3 regions of the Streptomyces sp. NPDC001153 genome follow, and region 3 is predicted to be linked to each of the others. Evidence: riboswitches for the same ligand, from Rfam matches in the RefSeq annotation. Region 3 holds a riboswitch; each other region holds the start of a gene.
What was found. Region 3 has a riboswitch for cyclic di-AMP ahead of ACWDEN_RS40225 (M23 family metallopeptidase). Riboswitches for the same ligand answer to the same signal wherever they lie in the genome.
Positions count from the first base shown of each region.

Region 1: linked by a shared signal. The riboswitch ahead of ACWDEN_RS19875 (C40 family peptidase) and the one ahead of ACWDEN_RS40225 (M23 family metallopeptidase) in region 3 are both predicted to bind cyclic di-AMP.
Region 2: linked by a shared signal. The riboswitch ahead of ACWDEN_RS22625 (transglycosylase family protein) and the one ahead of ACWDEN_RS40225 (M23 family metallopeptidase) in region 3 are both predicted to bind cyclic di-AMP.

Region 1 covers NZ_JBSFJZ010000016.1:71,621-81,673, forward strand. Annotated here, with positions in the region: gene ACWDEN_RS19845 (PspC domain-containing protein) at 1-1,354, opposite strand, end outside; gene ACWDEN_RS19850 (ATP-binding protein) at 1,566-2,855, shown strand; gene ACWDEN_RS19855 (response regulator transcription factor) at 2,852-3,595, shown strand; gene ACWDEN_RS19860 (NlpC/P60 family protein) at 3,613-4,680, opposite strand; gene ACWDEN_RS19865 (hypothetical protein) at 5,110-5,463, shown strand; partial or broken gene ACWDEN_RS19870 (tellurite resistance/C4-dicarboxylate transporter family protein) at 5,467-6,412, opposite strand; gene ACWDEN_RS19875 (C40 family peptidase) at 6,906-8,096, opposite strand; cyclic di-AMP (ydaO/yuaA leader) riboswitch at 8,104-8,275, opposite strand; gene pcrA (DNA helicase PcrA) at 8,538-10,053, shown strand, end outside.
Region 2 covers NZ_JBSFJZ010000019.1:96,886-106,938, forward strand. Annotated here, with positions in the region: partial or broken gene ACWDEN_RS22610 (DUF501 domain-containing protein) at 1-184, opposite strand, end outside; gene ACWDEN_RS22615 (FtsB family cell division protein) at 212-688, opposite strand; gene eno (phosphopyruvate hydratase) at 803-2,089, opposite strand; gene ACWDEN_RS22625 (transglycosylase family protein) at 2,438-3,130, opposite strand; cyclic di-AMP (ydaO/yuaA leader) riboswitch at 3,135-3,307, opposite strand; gene ACWDEN_RS22630 (transglycosylase family protein) at 3,490-4,581, opposite strand; gene ACWDEN_RS22635 (DUF899 family protein) at 4,882-5,565, shown strand; gene ACWDEN_RS22640 (cytochrome P450 family protein) at 5,559-6,869, opposite strand; gene ACWDEN_RS22645 (nucleoside triphosphate pyrophosphohydrolase) at 7,297-8,367, opposite strand; gene ACWDEN_RS22650 (SurA N-terminal domain-containing protein) at 8,453-9,106, opposite strand; gene ACWDEN_RS22655 (glycoside hydrolase domain-containing protein) at 9,257-10,053, opposite strand, start outside.
Region 3 covers NZ_JBSFJZ010000051.1:40,674-50,726, reverse strand. Annotated here, with positions in the region: gene ACWDEN_RS40235 (PrsW family intramembrane metalloprotease) at 1-909, shown strand, start outside; gene ACWDEN_RS40230 (aldo/keto reductase) at 1,000-1,944, opposite strand; gene ACWDEN_RS40225 (M23 family metallopeptidase) at 2,015-3,040, opposite strand; cyclic di-AMP (ydaO/yuaA leader) riboswitch at 3,050-3,194, opposite strand; tRNA gene ACWDEN_RS40220 (tRNA-Met) at 3,480-3,553, shown strand; gene ACWDEN_RS40215 (dihydrofolate reductase family protein) at 3,633-4,766, opposite strand; gene ACWDEN_RS40210 (MarR family winged helix-turn-helix transcriptional regulator) at 4,829-5,338, shown strand; gene ACWDEN_RS40205 (GTP cyclohydrolase II) at 5,470-6,102, shown strand; gene ACWDEN_RS40200 (response regulator transcription factor) at 6,141-6,785, opposite strand; gene ACWDEN_RS40195 (sensor histidine kinase) at 6,749-8,374, opposite strand; gene ACWDEN_RS40190 (ABC transporter ATP-binding protein) at 8,595-9,287, shown strand; gene ACWDEN_RS40185 (FtsX-like permease family protein) at 9,284-10,053, shown strand, end outside.

The DNA.
Region 1 (10,053 bases), on a different contig from region 3:
CGTTCTTGAGCCTGCGCGGCTGCACGTCCACGTCCTTTCTGCTCTCCCCGGGCAACCGGATGTCGCCGAGGCCCACCTCGATGTTCATCCGGAGGGTCGCGTCCGCCGGCGCGATCACCTTCAGCTGTCCCGCACCCACGTGGGCGTCCGTCGCGACCGTCCGCCCCTTGCCCGGGCGCACCCGGCTCAGGTCCAGCGTGAAGCGCCCGGTGCCCAGGTCGTACGCCGGCCGTACCTGCGCCGCCGCGGCGGGCGTCCAGGAGGTGTCTCTCCAGTGGGTGGTGATGTCCTTGGGCATGGCCGCCGCCCCGGCGAGCAGCGCTGCCGTGACGATCGCCAGGAAGACCGTCCCGGCTCCCGTGCGGCCCAGGAACGCGCTGACCGTGATGCCCAGGCCGAACACCGCGAGCGCGCACGCCAGACCGGTCTGCAGACTGGTGCCCAGCGGGTGCGTGCCCCAGGTCAGTCCGGAGCCCAGGCCGCCCGCCACCAGGGCGAGCAGGAACACCCAGCCGCCGATCCAGCGCGGGCCGCGCGGTCTCGGGGCCGCACTGGGCCGCGGCTGTATGGAGGTCTGGTGGCCGTGGTGCGTCCAGGGGGTGGCGATGCCGACGTCGACCACCGAGGTGAGGTCCGGGTCGCGGGTGCCGCCGGGCCCCCACAGATAGCCGGTGCCGCCGACATGGGTGCCGTCCTTGACGATCGGGTCCCGCCACCACGACGGGTAGACGGTGACGACCGGCGGCGCCTGGGCCTCCGGCGGCGCGTCGGCGGCGGCTTGGGCGGCGAGCGGGTCGGGGTCGGGGGCGCCGCGCCGCCGTGACCAGTACCCGGCACCTGCCAGCAGCAGGGAGAGCACCACGGCGAAGGCCAGCACCCCGCCGTTTCTCAGCATGGTCAGGAAGATCCCGCAGCCGACCAGGGCGAACAGCACGGCGGCGAGCGCCTGGCCGTCGACCCGGCCCGTCAGGAGCTTGCGGACCTCGTTCTCCTCCTCGTCCTCGTACGGCACCAGCAGCCAGGCGAAGCCGTAGAAGATGAGGCCGATGCCGCCGGTCGCGGACAGCACGGCCAGAGTGATCCGGAAGATCAGCGGGTCCATGTCGGTGTGCCGGCCGAGGCCCGCGCACACGCCCGCGATCATCTTGTGCCCGCGGTCGCGCCGGAACCGCTCGAGGGCCCCGGCGCCGGGCTGCTCCTGGTCCTGCTGCTGTGCGCCGGCCTGCGTGCCGGCGCCGGCCGCTCCCGTCTTCTCCGTCGCGGCGGGCGCGGCATCCGTCGGTCCGGTGCCCGGGGCCGGGCGCGGGCCGGAGCCGGGTCCCGGACCCGTCGCGGCGTGCTCGTGATCCGTCATGCGTCCATGGTGACGGCCCGGCCGCCGCGGCGGCAGTCGGGACGACCCTGGCCGAACCCTGAAATCGGCCCTGAGACGAGGCGGGGAACCGTTCGAGCCGCACGTGACCAGCCCTGCGAGGTGCTCCCCGACCCGGCCCCGAGGAAGATCAGGGGTGTCTCGGGGGCCGACCCTGATGCCTGGCCCCGCCGGGCGTGTGACCATCGTTGGCATGCCGGAAGCCGCAAGCCTGCCAGTCGACGACCCGCGGCCGCCGCGCAAGCTCTACCGCAGCAGCGACGGACGCTGGCTCGGCGGAGTGGCGCGGGGCCTCGCCGGGCATCTCGGGCTGCCCGTCATCTGGGTCCGGCTCGCCTTCGTCGGCCTGTTCATGGCGAACGGCCTCGGCGCGTTGCTCTACGCGGCGTTCTGGTTCTTCGTCCCGCTGGGCGTCGGCGGCGTCGGCGGTCACAAGCCGCCGTTGGCCGCCGCCGAGACCGCGCCGGGCGGCCGCCGCAGACTCGTGGCCCGCAAGCCGGACCGCGGGCAGATCGTCGCGCTGCTCCTCATGGTCGTCGTGTCCATCGTGTTCGTGGGCAGCGTGAACCTGACCAGCGCGGCCAAGGCCTATCTGCTGCCCGCCGTCCTCGTCGCGGCCGGGGTCGCCCTCGTCTGGCGCCAGGCCGACAACGCCCGCCGGGCCCGCTGGGTCGAGGTCGGCCGTCGGCGCCGCACCCTCACCCTGCTGCGCGCGGCCGGCGGTGTCCTGCTCGTCACGGCCGGTGTGTCCGCCATTTTCGTGCTGCAGGGCTCGGCCGCCCATCTCGGCGCGGTCCTCCAGGCGGCCCTCGCCGTCATCGTCGGCATCACGCTCCTCGCCGGCCCGTATCTGGTCCGCATGACCCAGGACCTGTCGGAGGAGCGCCTGATGCGCATCCGTGCCCAGGAGCGAGCGGAGGTCGCCGCCCACGTCCATGACTCCGTGCTGCACACCCTCACGCTGATCCAGCGCAACGCCGACAACGCGGGCGAGGTGCGCCGTCTCGCCCGCGCCCAGGAACGCGACCTGCGCACCTGGCTGTACAAGCCGGAGGGCACCGGCAAGGACGAGGCGGACGAGCCGGACACGATCGCCGAGGCGGTGCGGCGCAACGCCGCCGAGGTGGAGGACAAGCACGGCGTGCCCATCGAGGTCGTCATAGTCGGCGACTGCCCGCTGGACGAGAGGACCGGCGCGCAGATGCAGGCCGCGCGCGAGGCGATGGTGAACGCCGCCAAGTACGGTGGCGAGGGCGGTGCCGTACAGGTCTATGCCGAGGTCGAGGGGAGGACGGTCTTCGTGTCCGTGCGCGACCGCGGTCCCGGTTTCGACCTCGACTCGATACCCGCCGACCGCATGGGCGTCAGAGAATCGATCATCGGCCGCATGGAGCGCCACGGCGGCACGGCCCGGCTGCGGTCGGTGCCGGGCGGCGGCACGGAGGTCGAGCTGGAGATGGAGAGGGCGGAGAAGACGTCATGAGCGACGCGACCGAGGCGAACGGCACTGCGGGTGCCCCCGAGGGGGCCGGTTCCGGGGCTGCCGACGGCGGCGCGGGCGGACGGCACGTACAGGTGGTGCTGGTGGACGACCACCGGATGTTCCGCACCGGTGTCCAGGCCGAGATCGGGCAGACCGCCGAGACCGGTGTCGAGGTGGTCGGGGAGGCCGCGGACGTCGACCAGGCGGTCACGGTCATCACCGCCACCCGGCCCGAGGTGGTCCTCCTCGATGTGCACCTGCCGGGCGGCGGTGGCGTCGAAGTGCTGCGCCGGTGCGCGGCGTTGATGACGGACGCCGAGCGGCCCGTGCGCTTCCTCGCGCTGTCCGTGTCGGACGCGGCGGAGGACGTGATCGGTGTGATCCGCGGCGGCGCCCGCGGCTATGTCACCAAGACCATCACCGGCACCGACCTGGTCGACTCCATCTTCCGTGTCCAGGAGGGCGACGCCGTCTTCTCCCCGCGCCTGGCCGGGTTCGTCCTGGACGCCTTCGCCTCCACCGACGCCCCGCCCGTGGACGAGGACCTCGACCGCCTCACCCAGCGCGAGCGCGAGGTGCTCCGTCTGATCGCCCGTGGCTACGCCTACAAGGAGATCGCCAAGCAGCTGTTCATCTCGGTGAAGACGGTCGAGTCCCATGTCTCGGCGGTCCTGCGCAAGCTCCAGCTGTCCAACCGCCATGAACTGACCCGCTGGGCGACGGCCCGCCGGCTGGTCTGATCCCTACGGGCCCGCCCCTAGGCCACCCGGGTCGCCCCCGCGAACGGCATCAGGTCGAGCGGGGCCAGCCGGACCGGTGCCGAGGGGTTCGGAGCGTGGATGATCTGCCCGTTGCCCACGTAGATCCCGACGTGGCTGATCCCGGAGTAGAAGAACACCAGGTCACCAGGCTGGAGTTCGGAGCGGGAGACGCGCCGGCCCGCGTTGATCTGGGCGTAGGTGGTGCGGGGCAGGGAGATGCCGGCGGAGCGGTAGGCGGCCTGGACCAGGCCCGAGCAGTCGAAGGCGTTCGGGCCGGCCGCGCCCCACACATAGGGGCTGCCGAGCTTGGCGTAGGCGTAGTCGACGGCGGCCGCGGCGCGTGTGTTCGAGGCGGTGTCCGAGCCGGCCTGCTCCAGGGCGTCCCGGGTGTCCGAGGCCGAGCGGGAGGCACGTCCCGGTGCGGCGCCGTCACCACCGGTGACCTGGGTCCGCTGCTGCGGAGGGAGCAGCGCCAGCAGCCGCCGGGCCTCGTCCAGCTTGCCGGTGACGGTCCTCTTCCGCCGTTGCAGCTCGGCCTGCCGGGACCGCAGCGACTTCAGCTCGATGCGTGCCGCGCCCCGCAACTGCTCGATCTCCCGCAGCTGTCCGCGTACCCGGGACACCGCAGCGGCCTGCCGGTCACCGGCCCGCTCCACGAACGCGGCGTCGTCCAGGTACCGGTCGGGGTCGCCGGACAGGGCCAGCTGCCAGGCCGGTGCGAAGCCGCCCTCGCGGTACTGCGCCGCCGCGAACGAACCCAGCGCGTTCCGGGCGATGTCGAGCTTCTGCTGTTTGCGGGCGGTCTCGTCCCGCAGCGCGTTCAGCTGCCGCTGCTCCGCGTCAGCCTGCTCCTTCGCGCCGTCGTACTTCTCGGTCGCGGCCTCGGCCTCCTGGTACAGCTTGTCCACCTCGGCCTTCACCTGTGCCGGAGTCAGCCGCGGCTCGGCGTGTCCCGTCCCGTCGAACCCCGTCGCGGTGGCGGCGCCCGCCAGGGCGAGCGTGGCTGCCGTCCGGGCCGTATGGCCGCCCGTCGAACGTTGCCGGGGCTTGCGGTGCGCTGCCACCTGGACCGTCACGTCCTTCCGTACGACTCGCACGACCGAGGGGTCTGTGCGTCCGGCGGCGGCCCGCACAGGGGAAGCAGGCCGCCGCCGGACCCTTCTCGGCGGTGGTGGCCGACGGCCGCCCCTGGCCCGGGCGGCGATGGGGAGCCGGTCACCTGGGGGAGGACGCTAGGCCCGATTGTGACGAGCGTGTAACGCGGTGTACGGAACTGGCTTCGACGGAACGGGATGTGACCGCATGTGATCGCATCGCCGTTCCGGAGTCGTCGGCTTCACGCAGCGTGGTGACCGAAGCGCGGAAAGCGGTACGGACGGGATGCGCACGGTGCTATGGGGCGCATATATGCAAGATCGCCGGCGGGCTCGCCGACCGCTGTGACCGGGGCCGGTGGCAGGGGGCTGTGGGGCCCCTGGTTAGGCTCCGGGCCCATGGACGTACTCATCCATCTCTTCGTCGGCCTGCACATCATCGGCATCGCCGCGCTGCTCGGCGGTTTCCTCACCCAGATGAAGGCGATGGGCCAGGGCACGGCCCGGTTCGTGCCCGGGATGCTGCACGGCGCGCTGACGATGCTGGTCACCGGCGTGGCCCTGGTTGGTCTCAACCAGGCCGACGACCACCATGTCAACACCTTCAAGATCGGCGTCAAGCTGGCGCTGCTGATCGTGATCCTCGGGCTGGTCTACGTCAAGCGCGACGAGGAGAAGATCGACAAAAGCCTGTTCGGAGTGGTCGGCGCGCTGACCATGACGAACATCTTCATCGCCGTCCTGTGGACCTGACGGTCAGCCGTCCCCGCCGCCGGCGCGGGCCGCGCGCACCGCACCGGCGGCGACCGCGAGCCACGCCGCCACCGCAGCCCACAGCAGCACCCGTCCCGGCCGGTCGAGCCACGGGACGCCGAGGGCGGTGCCGACGGGCAGGGCCGCCACCGCCGTCATCCCGATCGGGAACACCGTCGCCCACCGCAGCACGTCGTAGCCGGGCCGGGGCCGTACGACGTACCAGACCAGATCCAGCACGAGCAGTGCCGTCGTCACAGTGCGCAGCGCACCGCGGTCGTCGTCGTTCCACAGGTACATGCCCGCGTCCCCGGCGATGAGCAGGTTCGCCCCGGCCAGCGCCGAGATCGCGAGCGCAACGCCCGCGAATCCACTGGTCGCCCGCGCCCTCCAGCACCTGCCGTATGTCGAAGCGGGCCAGCGCCAGGCCGTAGAGCACCAGGCCCAGCCAGAACAGCACCAGCGCGGTGTGCGCGAGCCACGCCGTGCGCTCGGCCGCGGCGAGCGTGGCGCCCAGTACGGCGAGCCCCTCTGTGGCCACACAGCACAGGAATACCGCGCCCGGCATGCGCGGCCTCCAGCGCCGTACGACCATGACCAGCAGCACCGGCCAGAGCAGCGCCGCGAGCGCCAGCAGTGCCTCGGCCAGGGTCTGCCCGCCCAGCGCCGAGACCCGGGTGCCGAGCACCGTGGTCGCGGCCACGGAGGTCAGCGCGCCCAGGCTCTCCGCCTCGGTCACCCAGCGCTCGCGCTCGCCGACCAGCCGCAGGACGAATGCGGCGGCCAGCGCGGCCCAGGCGACGCCCGCCATCGCCAGCACCACCCGTGAGACCGATTCGGCGCCGGTCATGCGCAGCCCCACCGACACCACGCCGGTCGCCATCACGGCGGCCCCGGCCGCAGGGGACCGCTCCGCCCACCAAGCGCGCAGACCTGAGATGCCGGGCATGCGCCCGATGCCAGGCAGCCGCGGCGTCCCTGCCCTAAGGGCACGCGCGCGTGAAGAGCGAAAACGCCGGTACGCGCGCGTGGTGGCAGGGAGGTCGCACGTGTGCGTGGTGGCAGGGGAGGCCCGCGCGGGCGTGGGGAGGCAGGGGAGCCCCGCGCGGGCGGGGGAGACAGGGGAGGCCGCGCGCGGGCGTGGGGGCGGGCGAGGCCGAGCGTGTCCGGAGGCAGAAGGGCCACGCATGTCCGGCGGCAGGGAACGCGGCAGCGAAGACTGCACCCGGGCATCGGCGCAGGAAAGACCGGCACGCGTGTGCGGGAATCAGCGGTCCGGGTGGCGAGGCTCAGGGCGTCGGCAGGGCGTGCGTGGGCGTGTGGATCCGGCGGCCCCGGGCACGGGAGACCACGACTCCCGCACGCGCGCGTGCACGTGCACTGCGGTGGCACGCGCGCGTGGAGCGGGAGGGGCTGGGCCGCGCCGGTGGTCCGGGGGGCGGTCAGCCCGGTCGGACCACGCTGTGGATGATCGACTCGCCGCCGTAGTAGATCGACTCCTCACGGACGTACGCGCCCGGCTTCGGGGCGTGGATCATCATGCCGTTGCCTATGTAGATGCCGACGTGGCTGATGTCGTCGTAGAAGAAGACCAGATCGCCCGGCCGCGCGTCGGCGAGCGAGACCGTGGTGCCCGCGTTGACCTGGTCGTACGTGGTGCGCGGAAGCGTGACGCCGGCGGCTCTCCAGGCGGCCTGGGTGAGGCCCGAGCAGTCGTAGGAGTCCGGCCCGATGGCGCCCCACACATACGGCTTGCCGATCTGCGCGCGGGCGAAGGCGAGCGCCTTCTCGGCCTTCGTGTCGTACGAGCCGGTCGTCGTGGACCCGGTCGAGCCGGAGCCCGTCGAACCGGATCCGGATCCGGACCCCGTGGGCGATGACGACGAGGAGGACGACGGTGACGACGAGGCGGCCTGCTGCTGAGCCGCCTGCTGCTTCGCCAGCTCGGCCGCCTTGCGCGCCGCCTCCTGCTGCTTCTCCCGCTCGATGGCGGCCAGGCGCGCCTTCTCCTGGGCCGACAGCTGCGACAGCAGCTCGCGCGCCGAGGCCAGCTTCTTCTGGACGGTGGCCTTGGCGGTCTGCAGGTCGTGCTGTGAGTCGGTCAGCGTCTGCAGGCTCTGCGCGGCCTCCCGCCGCTGCTTCATGGTCGCGGCCTGCTCGCCGATGTAGTCGTCGACCGCGCTCTTCTCCCGCGAGGTCAGCCGGTTCATCAGCTGGGTCTGGTCGAAGTAGTCCTGCGGGTCGTTGGCCAGCAGGAAGGTGGCCGTGCCGGGAGCGGCGGCACCGGTGCGGTACTGCGCCGCGGCGAAGGAGCCCAGTTCCTCGCGGGCCTTGTTGAGGCGTGCCGTGCGCCGGGCGACGTCGTCGCGCAGGGCGTCGACGCGGCCCCGCTGTCTGACGGACCGCTCCTTGGCCGCGTCGTACTTCTCGGTCGCCGACTCCGCCTGGCGGTACAGGTCGTCGACCTTCTTCTCGACCTCCTCCAGGCTCGGCTTGGTGCGATCGGTACTCGGGGCGGCCTCTGCGGTCTGCGAGAGCACGGCCATGGAGGTGAGGGCGGCGGTGGCGAGGGCGGGGGTGCGAAGGCCCGATCCGATGGATCCGCCGGGGCGCGTCTTGCGGTGCGACGCCAAGGGAGGCGACTCCTTCCAATGGGCCGCCTACCGGGTTAGCTGTCGGGTTCGGGCGGTGGTTCGGAAGGGTTGCCCTACGGCGGCGTCCCGGGTGGGAGCCGGCCGATTCACCCCAGAGGTCGGTGGGTCCCCGGCTCCGGGCGCCCTGCGGGGCACACCGGACTCGGCGGAGGCCGTGCGGCCCGGCGAGGTTCGCCGGTAGGGGTCGTACGGCCCGCACGCACGCTAGCCAACTCGTGTGACTCCTGTGAAGGTTGGTGCGTGATATGTCCGATACATTTTCGTGACCTGGGGCAGGTTTCGCTCCTGTGTCATCGGGCGGTTCCGTTGTGTGAGCAGGCGGAGGCTCATTCCGCGGTCACGATCAACTCTCTTCCGGAACCGGCCATGTTCCGGGGACTGCGACCGGTTGTCGGTGGGGCGCCCTAGACTCGGAGAGCGATGAGCAGCCTCTTTGACGACAGCTTCCTGGCGGACCTCCAGGCCCCTCGCGGGCACGAGGAGGAGCCCCCGCCGCCGCCCGACGACGATCACGCTCCGGAGCCGCTTCCGGACGATCTGTTCGGCGGGAAGTTCGACGCGCCGCCGGACCGGGACGCGTACTACCGCGACGGCGCCCCGCGCCCCGCGATCGACTCGGCGGCGCTGCTGGAAGGGCTGAACGACAACCAGCGGGCCGCGGTCGTGCACGCCGGTTCCCCGCTGCTCATCGTGGCCGGCGCCGGCTCGGGCAAGACCCGCGTGCTCACCCACCGCATCGCCCATCTGCTCGCCGAGCGGCACGTGCACCCGGGCCAGATCCTCGCGATCACCTTCACCAACAAGGCCGCGGGCGAGATGAAGGAGCGTGTCGAGCAGCTCGTCGGCCCGCGCGCGAACGCGATGTGGGTGATGACCTTCCACAGCGCGTGCGTGCGCATCCTGCGCCGCGAGTCGAAGAAGCTCGGCTTCACGTCGTCGTTCTCGATCTACGACGCCGCCGACAGCAAGCGCCTGATGGCCCTGGTCTGCCGCGACCTGGACCTCGACCCCAAGCGCTTCCCGCCGAAGTCGTTCAGCGCCAAGATCAGCAACCTGAAGAACGAGCTGATCGACGAGGAGGACTTCGCCGCCCAGGCCACCGACGGCTTCGAGAAGACCCTCGCCCAGGCCTACGCGCTCTACCAGTCGCGCCTGCGCGAGGCCAACGCGCTCGACTTCGACGACCTGATCATGACGACGGTCAACCTCCTGCGCGCCTTCCCCGACGTCGCCGAGCACTACCGCCGCCGTTTCCGGCACGTCCTCGTCGACGAGTACCAGGACACCAACCACGCCCAGTACGCGCTGGTGCGGGAACTCGTCGGCACAGGGGAGCGCTCCGCCGAGGAGGGCGACACCCCGCCCGGCGGGTACGACCTCCCGCCCGCCGAACTGTGCGTCGTCGGTGACGCGGACCAGTCGATCTACGCCTTCCGGGGCGCGACGATCCGCAACATCCTGCAGTTCGAGGAGGACTACCCGAACGCGACGACGATCCTGCTGGAGCAGAACTACCGCTCCACGCAGACCATCCTGTCCGCCGCCAACGCGGTCATCGAGCGCAACGAGTCCCGCCGCCCGAAGAACCTGTGGACCAACGCCGGGCAGGGCGCGCGGATCACCGGCTACGTCGCCGACACCGAGCACGACGAGGCCCAGTTCGTCTCCGACGAGATAGACCGCCTGGTCGACGCGGGCGAGGCCAAGGCGGGTGACGTCGCCGTCTTCTACCGCACCAACGCCCAGTCCCGTGTCTTCGAAGAGGTCTTCATCCGTGTCGGCCTGCCCTACAAGGTCGTCGGCGGTGTCCGCTTCTACGAGCGCAAGGAGGTCCGGGACGTCCTGGCCTACCTGCGCGTCCTCGCCAACCCCGAGGACTCGGTGCCGCTGCGCCGCATCCTCAACGTGCCCAAGCGCGGCATCGGCGAGCGCGCCG
Region 2 (10,053 bases), on a different contig from region 3:
TCGTCGGGAAGGGCGTGCCGTCGGGCAGCCGGGGGGCGGTCTCCACGACGTCCGGCTGACCGCACGGGCAGCGGTGCGCGATGGCCCGCAGGCCCCGCGGCGGGCGGCCCAGCTGCTGCTTGAAGGCCTCGACGTCCGCGTCGGTGGGCTCGGTGCGCGGCGTGGCGGGCGGGGGCGTTTCCATGACTGCTTCAGGTCGGCTTTCTATCGATTACTGGTCGGAGGCGTCGGACTTGTCGACGCCGTCCCAGACGTTCGCGTACCAGGGCCGGCGGGCGGCCCTGAGGTCGGTACGGGACTGCTTGGCCGCGCCGGGGTCGACGACGATGTACCCGGTCTCCCCGGGCATCACATAGTGCAGCCGGCGCCGGATCTGCTGCTCGGCGTAGGAGTCGTCCTGCCAGCGGGCCTTGAGGTCGCGCAGCTGCTCGACCCGCTTGCGGGCCTGCTCCTGCTGCCGCTGGAGGTCGGAGATCTGCGCGCGCTGGGAGACGTACTGCCGCATCGGGTAGGCGAGGGCGACGATCAGCGAGCACAGCACCAGGGCGAGCAGCGCCGCGCGGCCGGTGAGCCGGGAGCGGCGGGCCTGGCGCCTGGTCTGGGAGCGGTAGACCCGGGCCGCCGTCTGCTCGCCGAGCAGCCGCAGCCTGGTCGCGGTGGAGAAACGGTCCCGGTCCCTCACGGCCATCGGTCCTCCGCTCCCCTTGTGTCCGGGTCACACACGTGCGTACGTCCCCGGACACGGTACGGGACCGGGTACGGGGACGTACGTATGACTGGCTGAGACTTAGCCCGGGTCGGCTCAGCCCTTGAAGCGCGGGAACGCGCTGCGGCCGGCGTACACCGCGGCGTCGTCGAGGATCTCCTCGATGCGCAGCAGCTGGTTGTACTTGGCGACGCGCTCGGAGCGGGCCGGGGCGCCGGTCTTGATCTGGCCGCAGTTGGTGGCGACGGCGAGGTCGGCGATGGTGACGTCCTCGGTCTCGCCGGAGCGGTGGGACATCATGCACTTGTAGCCGTTGCGCTGGGCCAGCTCCACGGCGTCCAGGGTCTCGGTGAGCGAGCCGATCTGGTTCACCTTCACGAGCAGGGCGTTGGCGGTGCCCTCCTCGATGCCGCGGGCGAGGCGCTCGGGGTTGGTGACGAACAGGTCGTCGCCGACCAGCTGGACCTTGTCGCCGAGACGGTCGGTGATGACCTTCCAGCCGGCCCAGTCGTCCTCGAACAGCGGGTCCTCGATGGAGACGAGCGGGTAGGCCGCGACGAGCTCCTCGTAGTACTCCGTCATCTCGGCGGCGGAGCGGTCCTTGCCCTCGAAGAGGTACTTGCCGTCCTTGTAGAACTCGGAGGCGGCCACGTCGAGCGCCAGGGCGATCTGCTGGCCGGGGGCGTAACCGGCCTCCTTGATGGCCTCGATGATGAGGTCGAGGGCCTCGCGGTTGGAGCCGAGGTTCGGGGCGAAGCCGCCCTCGTCGCCGAGGCCGGTGGACAGGCCCTTGCTCTTCAGGACCTTCTTCAGCGTGTGGTAGACCTCGGTGCCCCAGCGCAGGGCCTCGGAGAAGGACTCCGCGCCGACGGGGGCGATCATGAACTCCTGGATGTCCACGTTGGAGTCCGCGTGCGAGCCGCCGTTGAGGATGTTCATCATCGGCACCGGCAGCAGGTGCGCGTTGGGGCCGCCCAGGTAGCGGAAGAGGGGGAGGTCGGACGCCTCGGAGGCGGCGTGCGCGACGGCGAGGGAGACGCCGAGGATGGCGTTGGCGCCGAGGGAGCCCTTGTTGTCGGTGGCGTCCAGGTCGAACATGGCCTGGTCGATCAGGCGCTGCTCGGTGGCGTCGTAGCCGACCAGCTCCGGGCCGATCTGCTCGATGACGGCGAGGACGGCCTTCTCGACGCCCTTGCCCTGGTAGCGGTTGGGGTCGCCGTCGCGGAGCTCGATGGCCTCGAAGGCGCCGGTGGAGGCGCCGGACGGGACGGCGGCACGACCCGTGCTGCCGTCGTCGAGGCCGACCTCGACCTCGACCGTGGGGTTGCCTCGGGAGTCCAGGATTTCCCGGGCTACGACGACGTCGATGGACGGCACGAGCATCTCCTTCGTGGATGTGACGCTGGTAGTGCGGGGCTGTGTGCCTTACGGCTGTGCCTTGCGCCTAGAGCCTAACCGCCCCCGGGCCGTCGGCCACCGACCGACCGTCCCGTGGACGGGAGGGACACGCAGACGGTACCCATTGTTCACCCACGGAACAAAGGGGCCTGCCGGTGAGGCCCGGCTGAAGAGTGGGGAAACAGCACGCGGAAACAGAAGACCCCGCCCCGGCGCGTACGGGGGAACACGCGCCGGGGCGGGGAGTCCGTGGGGACGGGGGTGGCCCTCACGAGGCCTTCAGTGTGCGGGCCGGGGATGTGAGGGCACTGTGGGTCCGCTCGGAGCCAGATGTCACTTCAGGTGCAGCTGCTGGCCCGGGTAGATGAGGTTCGCGTCCTCGACGATGTCCTTGTTCAGCTCGAACAGCTTCTGCCAGCCGCCCTTGACGCCGTGCTTCTCGGCGATGGAGCTGAGGCTGTCGCCCTTGACGACCTTGTACTCGCCGTCGCCCTTCTTGACCTTCTTGCCGGTCGGGGTGCTGACGGTCTTGCTCGCCGACGGGGCCGTGCGCGTGGTGGAGCGGGTGGCGGCCTGCTGGTCGGTGGAGCGGGTGGTGGTGCTCTTGGCGGGGGCGCTCTTGGTGGTCGCCGCCGGGGCCGAGCCGTTGTACGCGGCGCTCGACAGGCCCGTGCCGCAGACCGGCCAGGCGCCCTTGCCCTGGCCCGCGAGCACCTTCTCGGCGACGGCTATCTGCTGCGCCTTGGTGGCGAGGTCGGCGCGCGAGGCGTAGGCGGTGCCGCCGTACGCGGCCCAGGTGGAGTTGGTGAACTGCAGCCCGCCGTAGAAGCCGTTACCGGTGTTGATGGACCAGTTGCCGCCCGACTCGCACTGGGCGACCGCGTCCCACTCGGAGGCGGTGGCGGCGGAGGCGTTGCCGGCCGCCATCAGCGGGGCGGCGACGGCGGCGCCGGTGACACCGGCGAGCGTGATGGCGCGGACGGCCTTGGACGGGCGACGGTGCTTGCCCTTGCCGGAAAACAGCATGGATCGATCCCCTCACCGACGCCTGCGAGGTGAGCTGTCGGGTTCGGGCCGGTTGAGTTGCCCGGCCGCGCACTCGTTTTTCCGAGGCGCGGCTTCACCCCAAGCCGGTCCAGCGTCAACCGCTGGGCCCGGCGCTTACCTTGGGTCCCCCGCTCCTGCCTACGGCGCTTGACGCGACGACTGTTCCCGGGCAACCGCTGGCAGGATTCGGCGTTGCGGCTGCCGGGGCTCGTGGTGACGAGCGGTCCTGACCGTAGACATGCGATCGGCGGAATTTCAAAGACGATCAGGGCTTCTGAGACTCATCCCACACTTTCGCCAAACCGGACATCAGTGGCGAAGTGGGGCGTCAACTGCCGCTAGCCGTCGCCCTTTTCGGCAGGGACTTCCAGGGTCTGACCGGCGGCGATGTGGTTCGGGTCGGCGCCGATCACCTTCTCGTTGCCGACATAGAGGGCATGCCACCCGCCGTCGACGCCAAGGGAGTCGGCGATGGAGGCGAGCGAGTCGCCCTCGCGGACCGTGTAGGTGCCCGGTTCACGGCCGGCGTGACGGCCGGAAGGTGCGGCGTTCTGACCGTTTGTCACGTTTTCGTCCGCGCTCTCGCCGCGGTGACGTCCACCACTGCTGAGCGCGCCGGTGTCGACCAGGCTCCAAGAACCGCCACTCTGCTGGTAATTGTCCGAGTTGTCGGTACCCGGCGCCGCCACGGGAGAGCTGTCGCCTCCCTGCGGGCTTCCGCTGTCGCGTGAGCCCGGCTTGTCGGTCTTGTCGGACTTGGGGGTGCTGGTTCCGGCGGAGCCGTCGGCCGCGCCGGGAGTGCCGGTGGTGTCCTTGCTCGGACTCGGGCTCGGGGTCGGCGTAGCGCTCGAGTCCGAGGAGGAGCCGGAGGAGTCCGAACCGGAGGAGGAGCCGGAGTCCGAACCCGAGCCCGAATCGGAGCCCGAACCGGAGCCAGGCGAGGACGAATCCGGCAGACCGGACGAGTCGGAGCCCTGGGCCGAGCCGGACGCGCCGTGCGACCCGTCACCACCACCGGAGCCGCCGACGCCGGTGTCGACGTCGACCGAGGCGGAGTCGGAGGTCAGCCCGGAGAGCAGGGCACAGGTGGCCCACGGCTTGGTGCCCTGGTCGGCGAGGATCTTCTCGGCGACGGCTATCTGCTGGGAGCGGCTGGCCTGGTCGGCGGTCTCGGCGTACTGCGTGCCGCCGTACTTGGCCCAGTCGCCGAGCGAGATCTGCAGACCGCCGTAGTAGCCGTTCCCGGTGTCCGCACTCCAGGAACCGCCGCTCTCGCACTCGGCGACCTTGTCCCACGTGGTGCCGTCGGCCGCGTTGGCACTGGCGGCGCCGAGCAGAGGGATGGCGATGGCGGAGCCGGTCACGCCGGCCGCGACGAGGAGAGCCGGAGCCTGACGGGGGCGACGGTGACGACCGTTCCCGGAGAGCATGCGGAAGCCTTTCGTGCGACAGCAGGACCGGCGCGGCGACCGAAGCGGGGCCGCCACACTGATGGGTGAACGTATCGGCAGACGATCACTTGTCACAAGTTCATGCCGCGCAGATCACGTGAAGATCACGAAGTTGAAGGTTTGTCATTTCCGCCTGCGCGGCGGCCGTTCGTCCCCTCTTGCGCCCTTTGTCACCCGTCGGGAACGGCGGCGCCTCACGCCTGGCGCGCGATCGGGCCGGAACCATGGGCTCGCCCCGACCCGGGGGCTTCCCATCCAGTTCCCCTCCAGGAGGACACGATGCTGCGGCACACCCGGTTGCCCGGAGAGCCGGCGGACTACCTCGCCGCCCGCGAGGAGCTCCGCCGCGCCGAGATCGAACTCATGCGCCACCGCGAGAGGGTCGCGGCCCTGCGCAGGGCGCTGCCACAGGGCGCCGAGGTCGACGACTACGTCTTTCTCGAAGGCCCCGCCGACCTCGGCGCCGACGACACACCCGTCCGCGAGGTGCGGCTGAGCGAACTGTTCACCGCCCCGGACCGCCCGTTGATCGTCTACCACTTCATGTACGGCAAACGGCAGACCCACCCGTGTCCGATGTGCACCCTGTGGATCGACGGCTTCAACGGCGTCGCCCACCACGTCGCCCGGAACGCCGACCTCGTGGTCGCCGCGGCCGCCGACCTGCCCGCACTGCGGCAGCACGCCCGGAGCCGCGGCTGGTCCCGGCTGCGCCTGCTGAGCGCCGGGGACAGCACCTTCAAGTACGACCTCGGCAGCGAGGACGAGAACGGCGTGCAGGACTCGACCGTCTCCGTCTTCACCCGGGACGCGGACGGCACGGTCCGCCACTTCTACTCCGCCCATCCCCGCATGGCCGAGGACATCGACCAGCGCGGCATCGACCTCCTCAACCCGGTCTGGCACCTCCTCGACCTGACGCCGGGCGGCCGTGGCGACTGGTTCGCGGGACTGGACTACTGATAGCCGGTGCCTGGCAGGACCGGCGTGAACTCGACGGGCAGGGTGCGCAGGCCCCGCATGATGAGCCCGCCACGCCATCTCAGGTCGGCCGGATCGACGGCGAGCCGCAGGTCGGGCAGGCGGGTGAGCAGGGTGGCGAGCGCGGTCTGGCCCTCCAGCCGGGCGAGCGGCGCGCCGAGGCAGTAGTGGATGCCGTGGCCGTATCCGAGGTGCTGGTTGTCGCGGCGGGCGAGGTCCAGCACGTCCGGGCCGGCGAACCGCTGCGGGTCCCGGTCCGCCGCCGCGAGCACCACGAGCACCGGGTCCCCCGGCGCGATGTCCTGTCCGCCGATGGTGAGCGGCTCGGTGGCGAACCGCCAGGTGGCCAGCTCCACCGGACCGTCGTAGCGCAGGAGTTCCTCCACTCCGGTCTCCAGGAGGTCCCGTTCCCCCCTGGCCAGGGAGTCCTGGAGGCGCTCGCGCTGCCCCGGGTGCGTGAGCAGGGCGTAGGTGCCGTTGCCGATGAGGTTGACGGTGGTCTCGAAACCGGCGAACAGCAGGATGAAGGCCATGGCGGCGGCCTCGTTCTCGGTGAGGTGCTCGCCGTGATCGGAGGCGCGGATGAGGCCGGAGATCAGGTCCTCGCCGGGCGCGGGCTCGGCGGGCAGCGCCTCGCGCTTCTTGTGGATCAGCTCGGCGAGGTAGCCGCGCATCTTCTTCACCGACCGTGCGACCCCGCCCCGCGGCCCTCCGCCGTGCCGGATCATCATCCCGGCCCAGTCCCGGAAGTCGTCCTGGTCCTCGCGCGGGACGCCGAGCAGGTCGCAGATGGCGTAGATGGGCAGCGGGAAGGCGAACTCGTGGATGAGGTCGGCGGAGCCCTTCGCCGCGAACCGGTCGATGAGGTGGTCGGTCAGCTCCTGCACCCGGGGCGCGAACTCGGCGACCCGGCGCGGGGTGAACGCCTTGCTGACCAGCCGGCGCAGCCGGGTGTGGTCCGGCGGGTCGATGTTCAGCAGATGGGTCATCAGCTCGGCCTTGCGCTCGCCGGGAATGCCGGTCTTGCCCTTGGCGTGCGCGGGCTCGTCGTGATGCGCCGGGTTCTTGCTCAGCCGCTGGTCGGCGAGGGCCTGCTTGGCATCGGCGTACCGGGTGACCAGCCAGGCCTCCACACCGCTGGGCAGCCGCGTCCGGTGCACCGGCGCATGCTCGCGCAGCCAGGCGTAGGCGGGGTAGGGGTCGGTGGCGAACTCCCAGGTGAACAGGGCGGGAGCGGAGTCCGCGGCCGCGTCGGCAGCGGTCTGGCGGTGAGGCTGGTCGGTCACTCCTCGACGGTATCCGGATCCCGGTGAACCTCCGCGGCCCGGTGGCCGACGGGGGTGTGGGTATTGCCTCGGGGCGTCTGCCTCCGCAGGTCCCGGTGGCCGCCGGGGGGCCGCGGTCATCGCCTCGGGGCCTCTCCCTCCGCAGAGTCCCCGTGTGCCTCCGCGGCCCGGTGGCCGACGGGGGCCGCGGTCATCGCCTCGGGGCCTCTGCCCCCGCAGGGTCCCCGTGGACCTCCGCGGCCCGGTGGCCGACGGGGGCTGCGGTCATCTCCTCAGCGGCTGCTCCCTCCGCTCCCTCCGCAGGATCCCGATGGCCCTCCGCGGCCCGGTGGCCGACGGGGGCCGCGGTCATCGCCTCGGGGCCTCTCCCTCCGCAGAGTCCCCGTGAGCCACCGCGGCTCGGTGGCCGACGGGGGCGGGGCTGCGGCTATCGCCTCGGGGCGTCTTCCTGCGCAGGGTCCCGGTGAGCCTCCGCGTCCTGGTGGTCGCCGGAGGGTGTGGGTATTGCCTCGGGGGCTGCTCCCTCCGCCTGCCGGATGGCGTCCCGGTACGCACGCGCCGCCGCGCGCAGGGCCGCCTCCGGGTCCACGCCCTCCGCCTCGGCGCGGGCCGCCAGGGCCAGCAGCTCGTAGCCGATGCCCTCGCCCTGCGGGAGCGGCACGTCGAGACCGGCCGTGCGCGCGCGAGAGGCGAGCTTGGCGGCGAGGGCCAGGCCGGGCTGGCCCAGCGGGACGCCCTCCGTGACCGAGGTGCGCCGCTTCTCCTCGGCCTTGGTGCGCAGCCAGTGCTCCTTGACGTCCTCCGGCGTCTCGGCCTTCTCGTCGCCGAAGACATGCGGGTGCCGGTGAACGAGTTTGGCGACGATGCCGCCGGCCACGTCGTCGACGGAGAACGGCGCGTCGGGGTGCTCCTCGGCGATCCGGGAGTGGAAGACGACCTGGAGCAGGACGTCGCCCAGCTCCTCGCGCAGTTCCTCGCGGTCGCCGGCCTCGATCGCCTCGACCAGTTCGTACGCCTCCTCGATCCCGTACTTGGCCAGGCCCTCGTGGGTCTGCCGGGACGACCAGGGGCATTCGGCGCGGATGCGGTCCATGACCTGGACGAGGTCCAGCAGACGGGCGCCGGGCAGGTCGTAGGAGGCCGGGAGCAGCTCCAGCTCCGGCATCGCGACCCGGCCGGAGCCGGCCAGCCGGGCCAGGCCGTCGGTGAGCGCGGGCTCCCCCTCACCGGTGGCCACGACCACCACCGTCCGCCCGCCGGCGCAGGCGTCGACCAGCTCCTGCGCGATCGGGGACGCCTCCTCCACCGCTATCCCGGCCTCCCGCAGATACGGCAGCTGCGGATGCGCGCCGTCCGCGCACAGCACCGCGTCGGCGCCGTGCAGGGCCTGCCAGGCGGGCCAGGACAGCAGGCCGGGCGCGACGCGGTGGCTGGTGGTGAGCAGGACGATGCGACCGGGGTCGGCGGCGGGGGCGAGGTCGGGGCTGGATGCGTTCACGCTCCGAACGTAACCCACGGCGGCAGGGAGCGGATTCGGTTGTCCACAGGCCGGGGACGATCGTATGAACGTATGACCGGCTGCCCTATGCCGTCACCGGCTGCCCGCCCGACACCGTCGTGACCTCCCGCACCCACGGCGTCTTGGCGTCCACCCGGCTGCTCTTCTGCACGTCCCAGGCGCCGTAGCGCGGGTTGACGTCGATGCGGAGTTCCTGGGAGGCCTTGGACAGCGCCTTCCAGAAGGCGGGCTGGGTGGTGTCGGTGCCGAGCTGCTGGGCCAGTTTCTGCGCCTCCAGCTGGAGCCGGAGGTTGTCGTCGAGGTGGGCGGGGGCGATGCCGTACTTCTGCAGCCAGGCGGTCTGCAGCCCCTTGGCGCCGCCGGCCTGCTGCTCCAGCCCGGCGCGCATCTGCTCGACCTCCCTGCGGCTGACCGTGATGCCCGCGTCCTGCGCGGCGCGGTGCAGCACCCGGTCGAGAACCATGTTGTGCAGGGTGTCCCGGGTGAGGCTGCTGGTGGAGGCGAGGACCTGCTGGTACTGGGCCTCGTCCGGAACCGCGGCCCGCTGTGCCCTGCGGACCTCGTCGACCCGGCTCTCCAGCTGGGCGACGGTGATCCGCTGCCCTCCGACGACGGCCGCGGCACCCGCGTGCGCATCGTTTCCGCAGGCGGTCAGCAGGGGTGCCGCGGCGGCGATCGCGGCGGTGAGGACGAGCGCGGTGCGACGGCGGCGGTGCAAGGAAACCTCCAGAGGGGAGATTGTGCGACGGTGCACAAAGTCTTGCGATGATCGATGGTAGGCAGTGGGAAGGCCGGGGCCAACCCATTCGACCAACGATTCGTACGCGCTTCGGGCACCGTCGCGCCCCCGGCCGGAGCAGGCCCCGGCTCAGCCGGTGACGGCCACCGGCGCGTCCCACGCGTCACGGTCGACGGTGAGCGTGACCCCGCCGTGCGACTCCTTGCTGTTGACCAGGTACTGGTGGCCGCGGCTGTGGTTGGTGAACTGGGTGGAACCCCACGGCCAATCCGCCGTCGTCGTGTTGTTCTTGTCCCACAGCGCGTACCAGAGGTTGCCCGGCAGGTCCGTCCTGTCCGTCGCCGTGGCGATGGCCTTGGCGCTGGAACTGCTGAAGCCGTAGTAGCCGGCCCGGTACGTCTTGGCGTGCAGCCCCTTGTCGAAGGCGCGCACATATGTCAGCACGGCGTCGTTGCTCGACGTGTTCGTGGTGTCGTACGCCTCCATGTCGAGGTAGATCGCGCTGCCCGCCTTCATGCCCAGGGCGGAGGCCTTGGCCACGGCGTCGGCGGCGTCCGTCGCCCCGAGGGAGGCGGCGGTGGCGGAGGTCAGCTTCTCCGGGTTGGAACCGGACTGGCAGGGCGGCTGGGCGCCGACGTAGAGGGGGACGAGCTTCCAGCCCAGGGAGCTGACCGACTTCACCCAGGAGGCGGTGAGGTTGGGCTGTGCGCAACCCCGGTTCCTGCCGCCCACATAGACGGCGGCGGCACCGTAGAAGCCGGTGTGCCAGGCCTTCATCGCCGACAGCGAGGGCGCGGCACAGGTGTCGAACGCGCGCCCGGTGAAGGTGTTCTGCGCGGGCCACGCGGTGGCGGCCATGGAGGTCTGAGCGGCGATGCCGGCGCCGGCGACGACGGCCGCCCCGGCCACCGCCCATGTGATGTATC
Region 3 (10,053 bases):
GTGGAGGAGTCCGCCAAGGCCGCGGCCGTGCTGCTGGTCTTTCTCTTCCGCAGACGTCACTTCACCGGGATCGTCGACGGGGTGGTGATAGCGGGCATCACCGCCACCGGGTTCGCGTTCACCGAGAACATCCTCTACCTGGGTACGGCCTTCGGGGCCGACCAGCTCAGCGGCGGCCGCGGCATCCCCTCCGTCACCGCCGCCACCTTCTTCGTGCGCATCGTGATGTCCCCGTTCGCGCACCCCCTGTTCACCACCATGACCGGCCTCGGCTTCGGCATCGCCGCGCTCTCCGCCGAGCGGCAGCGCGCCCGGCGGGCGCTGCTGCCGGTCTGCGGTCTGCTGCTCGCGATGAGCATGCACGCCTTCTGGAACGGCTCCTCCACCTTCGGCGAGTTCGGCTTCTTCGCCGTCTACGGCGGATTCATGGTGCCCGTGTTCGGGCTGCTGACCTGGCTCGCGATCTGGACGCGGCAGCGGGAACTGCGCACCGTGCGCGAGGAGTTGCCGGCGTATGTGCTGGCCGGGTGGCTGGGGCCGGCCGAGCCGTTCGCGCTCGGGTCGATGCGGGCCCGGCGGACGGCCCGTGACTACGCCCGGCACCACGGCGGCAAGCCGGTGGCGCGGGAGGTGGCGCGCTACGAGACGGACGCCACCTCGCTCGCGTTCCTGCGGCGCCGGGGGCGTCAGGGGAAGGCCGGGGCCGACTTCGTCGTACGGGAGCGGGAGCTGCTGGACGAGCTGTGGAAGCGGAGGAACGCGGCACGGCCGGCGCTGGAGTATGCGGCGCGGATGGCTCCACCGGTTCGGCCGATGTACGCGGCGCCGGTGCCGATGCCCACGGCGTATCGGCCGGGGTACGGCAGTCCGGCGGCGCCCTACTCTGCTTACAACCCGTATCAGTCGTGACCGATCGGGTGGCGGAGGGTATGGCACCGCCGGAATCCGCCGTCGTGGCCGAGCGCCGTTGCGGCGGAGGAATCAAGCCGGCGGGAGGGCTCAGGCAGACGCTGCCGTCAGCCGCGCCAGCTCCTCCTCCGTCAGCTTCAGGTCCGCCACGGCCAGGAGGGCCGGGAGCTGGGCCGGCGTGCGGGCCGAGGCGATCGGGGCCGTGATCGTCGGCTGGGCCGCCAGCCAGGCGAGGGCGACCGTGGCGACGGGGGCGTCGTGGGCACCGGCGATCTCGTCCAGGGCCGCGAGGACCTTCTGGCCGCGCTCGGTCTCCGCGTACTCCTGGGCCCGGCCCGCGCGGGCGCTGTCGACCTTGGTGCCGGGGCGGTACTTGCCGGTCAGGAAGCCTGCGGCGAGGGAGAAGTACGGCACGGCGGACAGGCCCTCCTTGGCGGCCAGGTCCTGCAGCGGGCCCTCGTAGGTGTCGCGGGAGACGAGGTTGTAGTGGGGCTGGAGGGCGACGTAGCGGGCCAGACCCTCGCGGTCGGAGACCTCGAGCGAGGCCTTGAGGCGCTCGGGGCTGATGTTGGAGGCGGCGATGTGGCGGACCTTGCCCGCCTTCACCAGCTCGTCCAGCGCGCCGATGATCTCCTCGACCGGGATCTCGGGCTTGTCGAAGTGGGTGTAGTAGAGGTCGATGTAGTCGGTGTCCAGGCGGCGCAGGGAGGCGTCGGCGGCGGCCTTGATGTTGGCGGCGGACAGGCCCTGGAACTCGGGGTGCTGGCTGACCTTGGTGGCGATGACGACGCGGTCGCGGTTGCCGCGGGCCTTGACCCACTTGCCGATGATCGTCTCGGACTCGCCGCCCCGGTGGCCCTCGATCCACGCCGTGTAGGAGTCGGCGGTGTCGATGAAGTTGCCGCCGGCCGCCGTGTAGGCGTCGAGGACGGCGAAGGAGGTGTCCTCGTCGGCGGTCCAGCCGAAGACGTTGCCGCCGAGGCAGAGCGGGAAGACCTGGAGGTCGGAGGAGCCGAGTGTGCGCAGAGAGGTCATGCTCTGTGCCAACGCCGGCGGTGGATGACCGCATTCCACCACCGGCGTCAGGATCGCCCGAACGGAGGCGTCAGGGGGTGAGGCCCTTGTCCCGCAGCCACGGCGCCGGGTCGATGGCGGTCGCCTGGCCGTTCGGGTGGACCTCCAGGTGCAGGTGCGGGCCGGTGACGTTGCCGGTGGCGCCGACGCGGCCGATGACCTGGCCGGTGGAGACCTTCTGCCCGACGGAGACGTTGATCGAGGACTGGTGGCAGAACCACAGCTCGGTGCCGTCGTCCAGGGTGATGACGGTGCGGTAGCCGTAGGCGCCCGCCCAGCCGGCCTGGGTGACCGTGCCGCTGTGGACGGCCTTGATGAGGGTGCCGGTGGGGGCGGCGAAGTCGAGGCCGGTGTGGTAGCCGGAGGACCACATCGCGCCGGGCTGCCCGAAGGTTCCGGTGATCGTGTACGAGACGACCGGCAGCGTGTACTCCTTGGCCAGCTCGGCCAGCCGCTTGGCCTCGGCGGCCTGCTTGGCGTCGGCCTCCGCCTTCGCCTTGGCGTCGGCGGCCTCGGCGGCGGCGGCCTGCTCCGCCTTGGCGGCCGCGGCGGCGGTCTGCTTGTCGGCCGCGGCGATCGCGGCGACGGTGGCCTTGCTGTCGGCCTTGTTCTGCTGCTGCTCGGCCTGGGCCATGATCCGGTTGCGCAGGGCCTCGCCGGCGTTGCCGCCGCCGGCGCTGTCGGTGGTCACACCGACCTTGCTGAGGCCGGTGGCGGTGGCCTGGGGCGTGTCGGAGGAGCCGCCGAAGATGTGCTCGACGGAGTTCAGGTCCGGCAGGGATATGGAGACCGGCGGCTTGCCGGTGTTGGCGCTGGCCATGCCGCCCGCGCCGACCGCGGCCATCACGCCGACGCCGAGGACGGTGGAGCTGCGCGCGAAGCCGCCGCGCTGCTTGGCGACGCGGTGCCGGCCACGGACCGGGGAGACGGAGTCCTCGGTGGGGTTCCACTCCTCCCAGGGCCCCTCCTCGGCGCGGTAGGCGCCGTAGCCGAAGGTCTCCGGCTGGGCTTGCGGGGGCACGAACGGGGCTTCTGGGGCGGGCCGGTTGGACGCCACTCGGGCGTACTCCTTTCCTTCCTCCGCCTACCGGGTTAGCTGACGGGTTCGGAGCAGGAAGGTCTCCTACGCGCGTATACCGGCCGGTATCCGCGCGATTCACCCCAAGGTGGTGGTTCCCCGGCTCCCTTGCGGGATTAGGCGCGTGCGCACGGAGCCGCCTCTTGTGGCGGCTGGGACGACCGCGCTGCGTTATCGAACGTTAATAGACCTGCGAGTCACTTTCCAAGCCGTTCGGCTTGATCATTAACCTTTTCCGAGCGGGACTTACCGGCCAGGAGTGCGGCAAATGGGGCGAGTTGGCCGCCGCTCAGGAGTCTCGGCGTTTTTGATGGTGACTCAGATGTTATGCGGAGGGCGTCCGTCCGGTCACTGTGGGTGAAGACGATCAGGTGGCGCCGGGCGGCACACCGGGTGGTGTACAGTAGAGACACAACGACGCGGGGTGGAGCAGCTCGGTAGCTCGCTGGGCTCATAACCCAGAGGTCGCAGGTTCAAATCCTGTCCCCGCTACTGAAGACTCAGGGCCGGAATCCATGGGATTCCGGCCCTGAGTGCTTTCCGCCCCTGTACGGGACGGGCCGGGGCGGGCTCACCCCAGCAGATGCCCGTTCGGCGCCTTGGCGGGGCCCTCCAGCTCGGGCAGGACGACCACCTCCGCGCCCGCCTTCGCCAGGACGCCGCTCCCGTCGGCCGCGTCCACGAACGTGTCCGGCTCCCGCCAGGCCGTGACCACCCTGCGCACCCCCGCCCGAAGGATCAGCTCGGCACAGGGCGCGGGCCGCGAGGCCCGCCGGGCGCAGGGCTCCAGGCTGCTGTACACCGTGGCGCCGGCCAGCCGCGGATCCGCCGGGTCGAGCTTGGCGAGGGCGGCCTCCTCCGCATGGACCACTGGGTCGTCTCCCTCGCGCGAGTGACCCCGCGCGAGCTCCGTACCGTCGGCCGCGACCACCACCGCCCCCACACTGAACGCGGTCCGCGAGGGCGGACACAGCGCGGCCAGCTCGCAGGCGGTGCGCAGCCAGTGACGGTCGGCGGCGGTGGCGACGGCACCCGTGCCGGGGGCCGTGGGCTCGTAGCGCATGAGAACAACGTCCTCGATCCGGCGGGTCTCGGTCAGGCGCAGCCGGCCGGCCTGGTAGCCGCCGGGGCCGAACAGGCGGGGCGCGGCCGGGTCGCCGACGAACAGCGGCGCGAGGACCAGCTGGAGCTCGTCGGCGAGCCCCAGCTGGAGCAGCTGGGTGTGGACCGTGCCGCCGCCCTCGACCATCAGCCGTCCGACCCCGCGCACGTCGTGCAGGTGGGACAGCAGGGCCCGCCAGTCGAGGCCGGGGCCGAGCGGGACGACGTCGGCGGTGCCGCCGACGCGGCGGACGGCCCGCTCGGCGCCCTCGTCGGTCGTGTAGACGAGTTTGTCGCCGCCGGTGTGCCAGAAGTTGGCATCGGGGTCGAGGTCGCCGGTGGCGGTGACGGTCACCTTCAGCGGGTACTCCGGCCGGCCCGCCCGCACCCGCGCCGCGCGGCGCTCGGCGGAGTTGACCAGCAGTCGCGGGTTGTCGGCGCGGATCGTGCCGGCGCCGATCAGGATGGCGTCGACGGAGGCCCGTACCGCGTCGACCCGGTCGAAGTCGGCCGGGCTGGACAGCAGGAGCCGGTCGGGGCCGGTGTCGTCCAGGTAGCCGTCGAGAGAGACGGCGGCGGACAGCAGCACGTACGGGTACGACATCGGCGCGGTCTCCCTGCGAGGCGAGTCTTGGTTCAAGTTTGAAACAAACTTACACTGGCGGCATGACGACCCGCTGGCTCAGCCCCGAGGAGCAGCGCGCCTGGCGCGCGTACATGGCCGCGACGCACCTTCTGGAGGACGCGATCGACCGACAGCTCCAGCAGGACGCCGGCATGCCGCACCTGTTCTACTCCGTGCTGGCCAACCTGTCCGAGGCGCCCGACCGGCGGCTGCGGATGACCGACCTCGCCGAGTCGCTGAAGATCACGCGCAGCAGGCTGACGTACGCGGTGACCCGCCTTGAGCGGGACGGGCTGGTACGGCGGGAGGACTGCCGATGGGACAAGCGCAGCAGCATCGCCGTACTGACGGACGAGGGGATGGCCGCACTGGAGCGCACGGCGCCCGGGCATGTCGAGACCGTGCGCGCCACCCTGTTCGACCGGCTCACTCCGGAGCAGGTGCGGCAGCTGGAGGAGATCTGCACGGGGATCGCGCGCGGGCTGCAGGGCGGCGACGCCGAGTCCGGGACGGAGGACGTGCCCTGGCGGCGCCGTTCGTCCTGTTCGTGATTCCCGCTGTTCGTGATTCCCGCCGTTCGTGATTCCTGATTGCTTTAAGTTTGAAACATGGGGTAGGGTCCGTGCGAAGCGCTGCTTCAAATCTGAAGCACCTGCACCTGTCCGCACCCGGAGGGACCCGCATGCCCGACATCCCCGCCGCCACGCCGCGCGCCCGCGTCCGGGTACCGCTGCGCTTCCACGACGGCTACGGCGTCGACGCCGAACTCGTCACCTTCCACGGCCTGGCCGACGGCCAGGAGCATGTCGCCGTCGTCCTCGGCGACCCCGCCCCCGGCACCGTCCCACTGGTGCGCCTGCACTCCGAGTGCCTGACCGGCGACGTCTTCGGTTCGGCCCGCTGCGACTGCGGACCCCAGCTGCGCGAGGCGGTCGAGCGCATCGCCGACCGCGGCGGAGTCCTGCTCTACCTCCGCCAGGAGGGCCGCGGCATCGGCCTCTACAACAAGCTCGACGCCTACGCCCTCCAGGACCAGGGCCTCGACACCTACGAGGCGAACGCCGCGCTCGGCCTGCCGGAGGACGCCCGCGACTACACGGCCGCCGCGCAGATGCTCGCCGCCCTCGGCATCGGGGAGCTGGACCTGCTGTCCAACAACCCCGACAAGGCCGAGCAGTTGCGGGAACTGGACGTGGTCGTACGGGACCGGGTGCCGACCGGTGTCTTCACCACCGCCCACAACGTCCGCTACCTGCGCGCGAAGGTCCTCCAGACCCGGCACACGCTGCCGCTCGCGGAACTGAGCGTGAGCTGAGCCCGGCGGCTCGGCCGGACCACGACCGATCACCGCACTCAGCGGTTGAGGTACGCCAGCACCGCGAGGACGCGCCGGTTGTCGTCGTCGGAGGGCTGCAGGCCGAGCCGCGTGAAGATCGAGGCCGTGTGCTTGGACACCGACCGCTCGGTGATCACCAGGTGCTGGGCGATGGCAGCGTTGGAACGCCCCTCCGCCATCAGCGCGAGCACCTCCCGCTCGCGCGGGCTCAGTGCGGCCACGGCGCCGTCCGCGGAGTTGTGGGCCAGCAGACGGGCGATCACCTCGGGATCCATCGCGGTGCCGCCCGCCGCCACGCGTCGCACCGCGTCGATGAACTGGGCGCCGTCCATCACCCGGTCCTTCAGCAGGTACCCCGTGCCGCCCTGTCCGGCGGCCAGCAACTCGCGGGCGTAGAGCTGCTCGACGTACTGGGAGAGGACCAGGACCGGAAGCCCGGGGGTGAGCCGCCGGGCCTCCAGTGCGGCGCGCAGGCCCTCGTCGGTGAAGGTCGGTGGCAGTCGTACGTCCACGATCGCCGCCTGGGGGCTCTCCGCCGCCACCGCGGCCAGCAGGTCGGGGCCGTTGTCCACGGCCGCCGCCACCTCGAATCCGTGTGCCTCCAGCAGGCGCGTCAGGCCGTCCCTCAGGAGGAAGAGGTCTTCGGCGATGACAACGCGCACGGGATCTCCATGTTCACGATGGTCGGACCGCCGGGCGGGCTGCTGACGGCGAGTACTCCGTCGAAGGCGGCGAGGCGGCGCTCGACACCGCGCAGCCCCGTGCCGGCCGCGGGATCGGCCCCACCCCGGCCGTCGTCGGTGACGGTGATCCGCAGCGTACCCGTGGCCGCGCCGCCGTCATGGCCGATCTCGATCCATATCTGCCGGGCCTCCGCGTGCTTGGTCACATTGGCCAGCAGTTCGCTCACCGTGAAGTAGGCCGCCGACTCCACCGGAGCGGGCGCCCGGCCCGGCAGGTCCGAGGTGAAGTGCAGCCGGTACGGCAGGTCGAGGGCGAGTGCGTGCACCGCGTCGGCCAGGCCCCGGTCGGCCAGTACCGGCGGGTGGATGCCCCGGATCAGGTCACGCAGTTCCGCCAGCGCCCGCGCCGAGGACTCCTTGACCTCGGCCAGCATGCTCCGCGCCGCCTCGGGGTCGGTGGCCAGCAGGTGTTCCGCCGTGTCCAGGGCCATACCCATGGCCACCAGCCGGGCCTGCGCGCCGTCGTGCAGATCGCGCTCGATCCGGCGCATCTCGGCCGCCCCGGCGTCGAGGGTGTCGGACCGGGTCTGCGCCAGGTGGCCGACGCGCTGCGCCAGTTCCTCCTGCCGGCTGGGACCCAGCAGATGGCGGGCCGACCTGCCGTACGCCGCCATCAGCCGGGGCGCGGCCCACAGCACGAGCGGCAGCAACGTCACCAACGCCGTCGTCACCGTGAGGAGTACCAGGAACACATGCACGTTGGGGGGCTGCAGCGAGGCGGAACCGAGGAACGTGCCGAGCAGCTGCGCCGCGACGTAGACGGGGAGGGCGACCAGCGCGGCGAGGACACAGCCCACGCCCCCGGTGAAGGAGGTCCACAGCAGGTCCCGCCAGGTCCCCGGGTCGGTCAGGATCCACCGTGTCCACAGCCGGGTTCGCCCCCACAGCGATCGTCCGCCGGTGGCGGGCGCGGCACGGTACGGCACCGGGACGGGCACCCCGCTCCACGAACCCGCCATCCTCCGGTGCAGCCCGGCCACCCAGCGCATGCCCAGCAGGCTGCAGGGGAGCAGCGGCACGCTGAGCCACACGACGCCGTGGTCGCCGCCGGGCAGCGGCCCGTGACGGACCGCCAGGGCGGCCAGCGTCAGGACCGGCGGGACCAGCAGCGCCGCCCAGCCCTTCCCGAAGACGCCCTCGCCGGCCCGGCCCGCCTCACCACCGCGGACGAGCCGGCGCGCCCCCAGCACCGCGCAGGGAAGCAGGGCGAGGAGTGTCAGCAGCCAGAAGTGGTACCTGTCCTTGCCGGCGCCGCTCGTCATCGCGGAGGCCGGCGGTTGCCACGCCCGGATCACCAGGTCGACCACAAGCAGTCCGGGGACGGCCAGCAGGGCCGCGGCCCCGACCAGGCTGACGCCCCAGACCGCGCCCAGTCGGACCGTCGCCAGGACGCCCCTGCCGACCCGGGACGGCTCGGGTTCCGGTTCCCGCGCGCGCCCCGGCGTGGGCTGCCGAGCACGCTCCTGCCCCCGCGGCTCCCTGCCCGGGCTGATCGCACCACTGCTCACGTCCGTTCTCCTCCCCTGTCGCTCCGGACCAGTGTGCGAGCCGGCCGCATCGGCCGGCATCGGCCCTGGGCCCCGGAACAGGGATGTAGCCAGCTACACCCCCAGGACCCCGCTCAGCCCCGTGTCGGCGAACTCCCGTTTTTCCCTAGCTTCTTCGGCGGCTTCGAGGGACACCGCAGGAGCGGCGCCCCGGTCGTTGCCCCGACACGTGGGAGGACCCGTGACCGCGCCGATCATCGAGATCCGCGACGCGAGCAAGAAGTACGACGGCGGCCCCCCGGCGCTGGCCGGCCTGGACCTGGTGGTGAACGCCGGTGAGGCATTGGCGGTCCTCGGGCCGTCGGGCAGCGGCAAGTCCACCCTGCTCAACCTGATCGCCGGGCTGGACCGGCCCTCCGAGGGCACCGTCACCGTGGACGGACTCCGCCTGGACGGGCTGGGCGAGACCGAGCTGGCGAAGTACCGCAGGGAGCGGATCGGGATGGTCTTCCAGTTCTTCAACCTGCTGGACGACCTGACCGTGGCGGACAACGTGCTGCTGCCGGCGCAGTTGGCGGGCCGACCGCGCGCCCTGGCCCGCCACCGGGCGGCCGACCTGCTGGAGCGCCTGGGAATCGCCCGGCACGCGCGCGCCTTCCCCGGCCGTCTCTCCGGCGGTGAGCGGCAACGGGTCGCGGTGGCAAGGGCGCTGATGAACAGTCCGCGTCTGCTGCTGGCCGACGAGCCGACCGGTGCGCTGGACAGCGCCTCCGCGGTGGAGGTCAGGGACCTGCTGGCCGAGCTGAATCGCGAGGGGCAGACGATCGTGCTGGTCACTCACGACACCGCGCTGGCGGCCTCCTGCGCGACCCGCACCGTCGAACTCGTCGACGGCCGGATCGCGCGCGACGTCATGCGGGCGGTGGCCGGATGAGCGCGCTGGGCAAGGTGGTCCGCGCCGGTGTCGGCCGACGCCGGATGCAGACCCTGGTGATGGTGCTGACCACGACGATGGCGGTGGCCGCGGCCGTGCTGGCGACCGGACTGCTGGTCGCCTCGCGGGCGCCGTTCGAGCATGCCTTCGCCAAGCAGCGCGGGGCGCAGCTGACCGCCTGGTTCGACCCGGCCGGGGCCCCTGCCGCGCAGGTGGCGGCGACCGCACACGTCTCCGGGGTGACCGCCGCGGCCGGTCCCTACCCGGTGCTGTCGCTGTCCCCGCGGGTCGGGGCCAACACGTCGCGGTTGCCGGTGGGCGGTGTCATGCCCGAGATGAGCGTGGTCGGCCGGGCGGACACCGCAGGAGCGGTCGACGACCTGGTGCTCACCGCGGGCCACTGGGCCACGGGCGGCGGACAGATCGTGCTCAGCGACCGGAACCCGCCGCTGGGCCTGGGCGACCGGCTGTCCCTCCCGGACCTGCCGGGCAGGCCGGTGCTGACCGTCGTAGGACTGGCCCGGTCGGTGACCGCGACCGCGGACGCCTGGGTCTCTCCGGCGCAGCTCACGTCCCTGACCGCCCGGGGCGGCAGGCCCGGCCTGCAGATGCTCTACCGCTTCCGCGGCGCCGCCACCGATGCCGACGTCACCGCCGACCGCAAGGCCGTCGAGGCCGCCGTACCACCGGGGTCGCTGACCGGGGCCTCCTCCTACCTCCAGACCGAACGGTCCGCGAACCGCACCGAAGCGACCTTCGTCCCCTT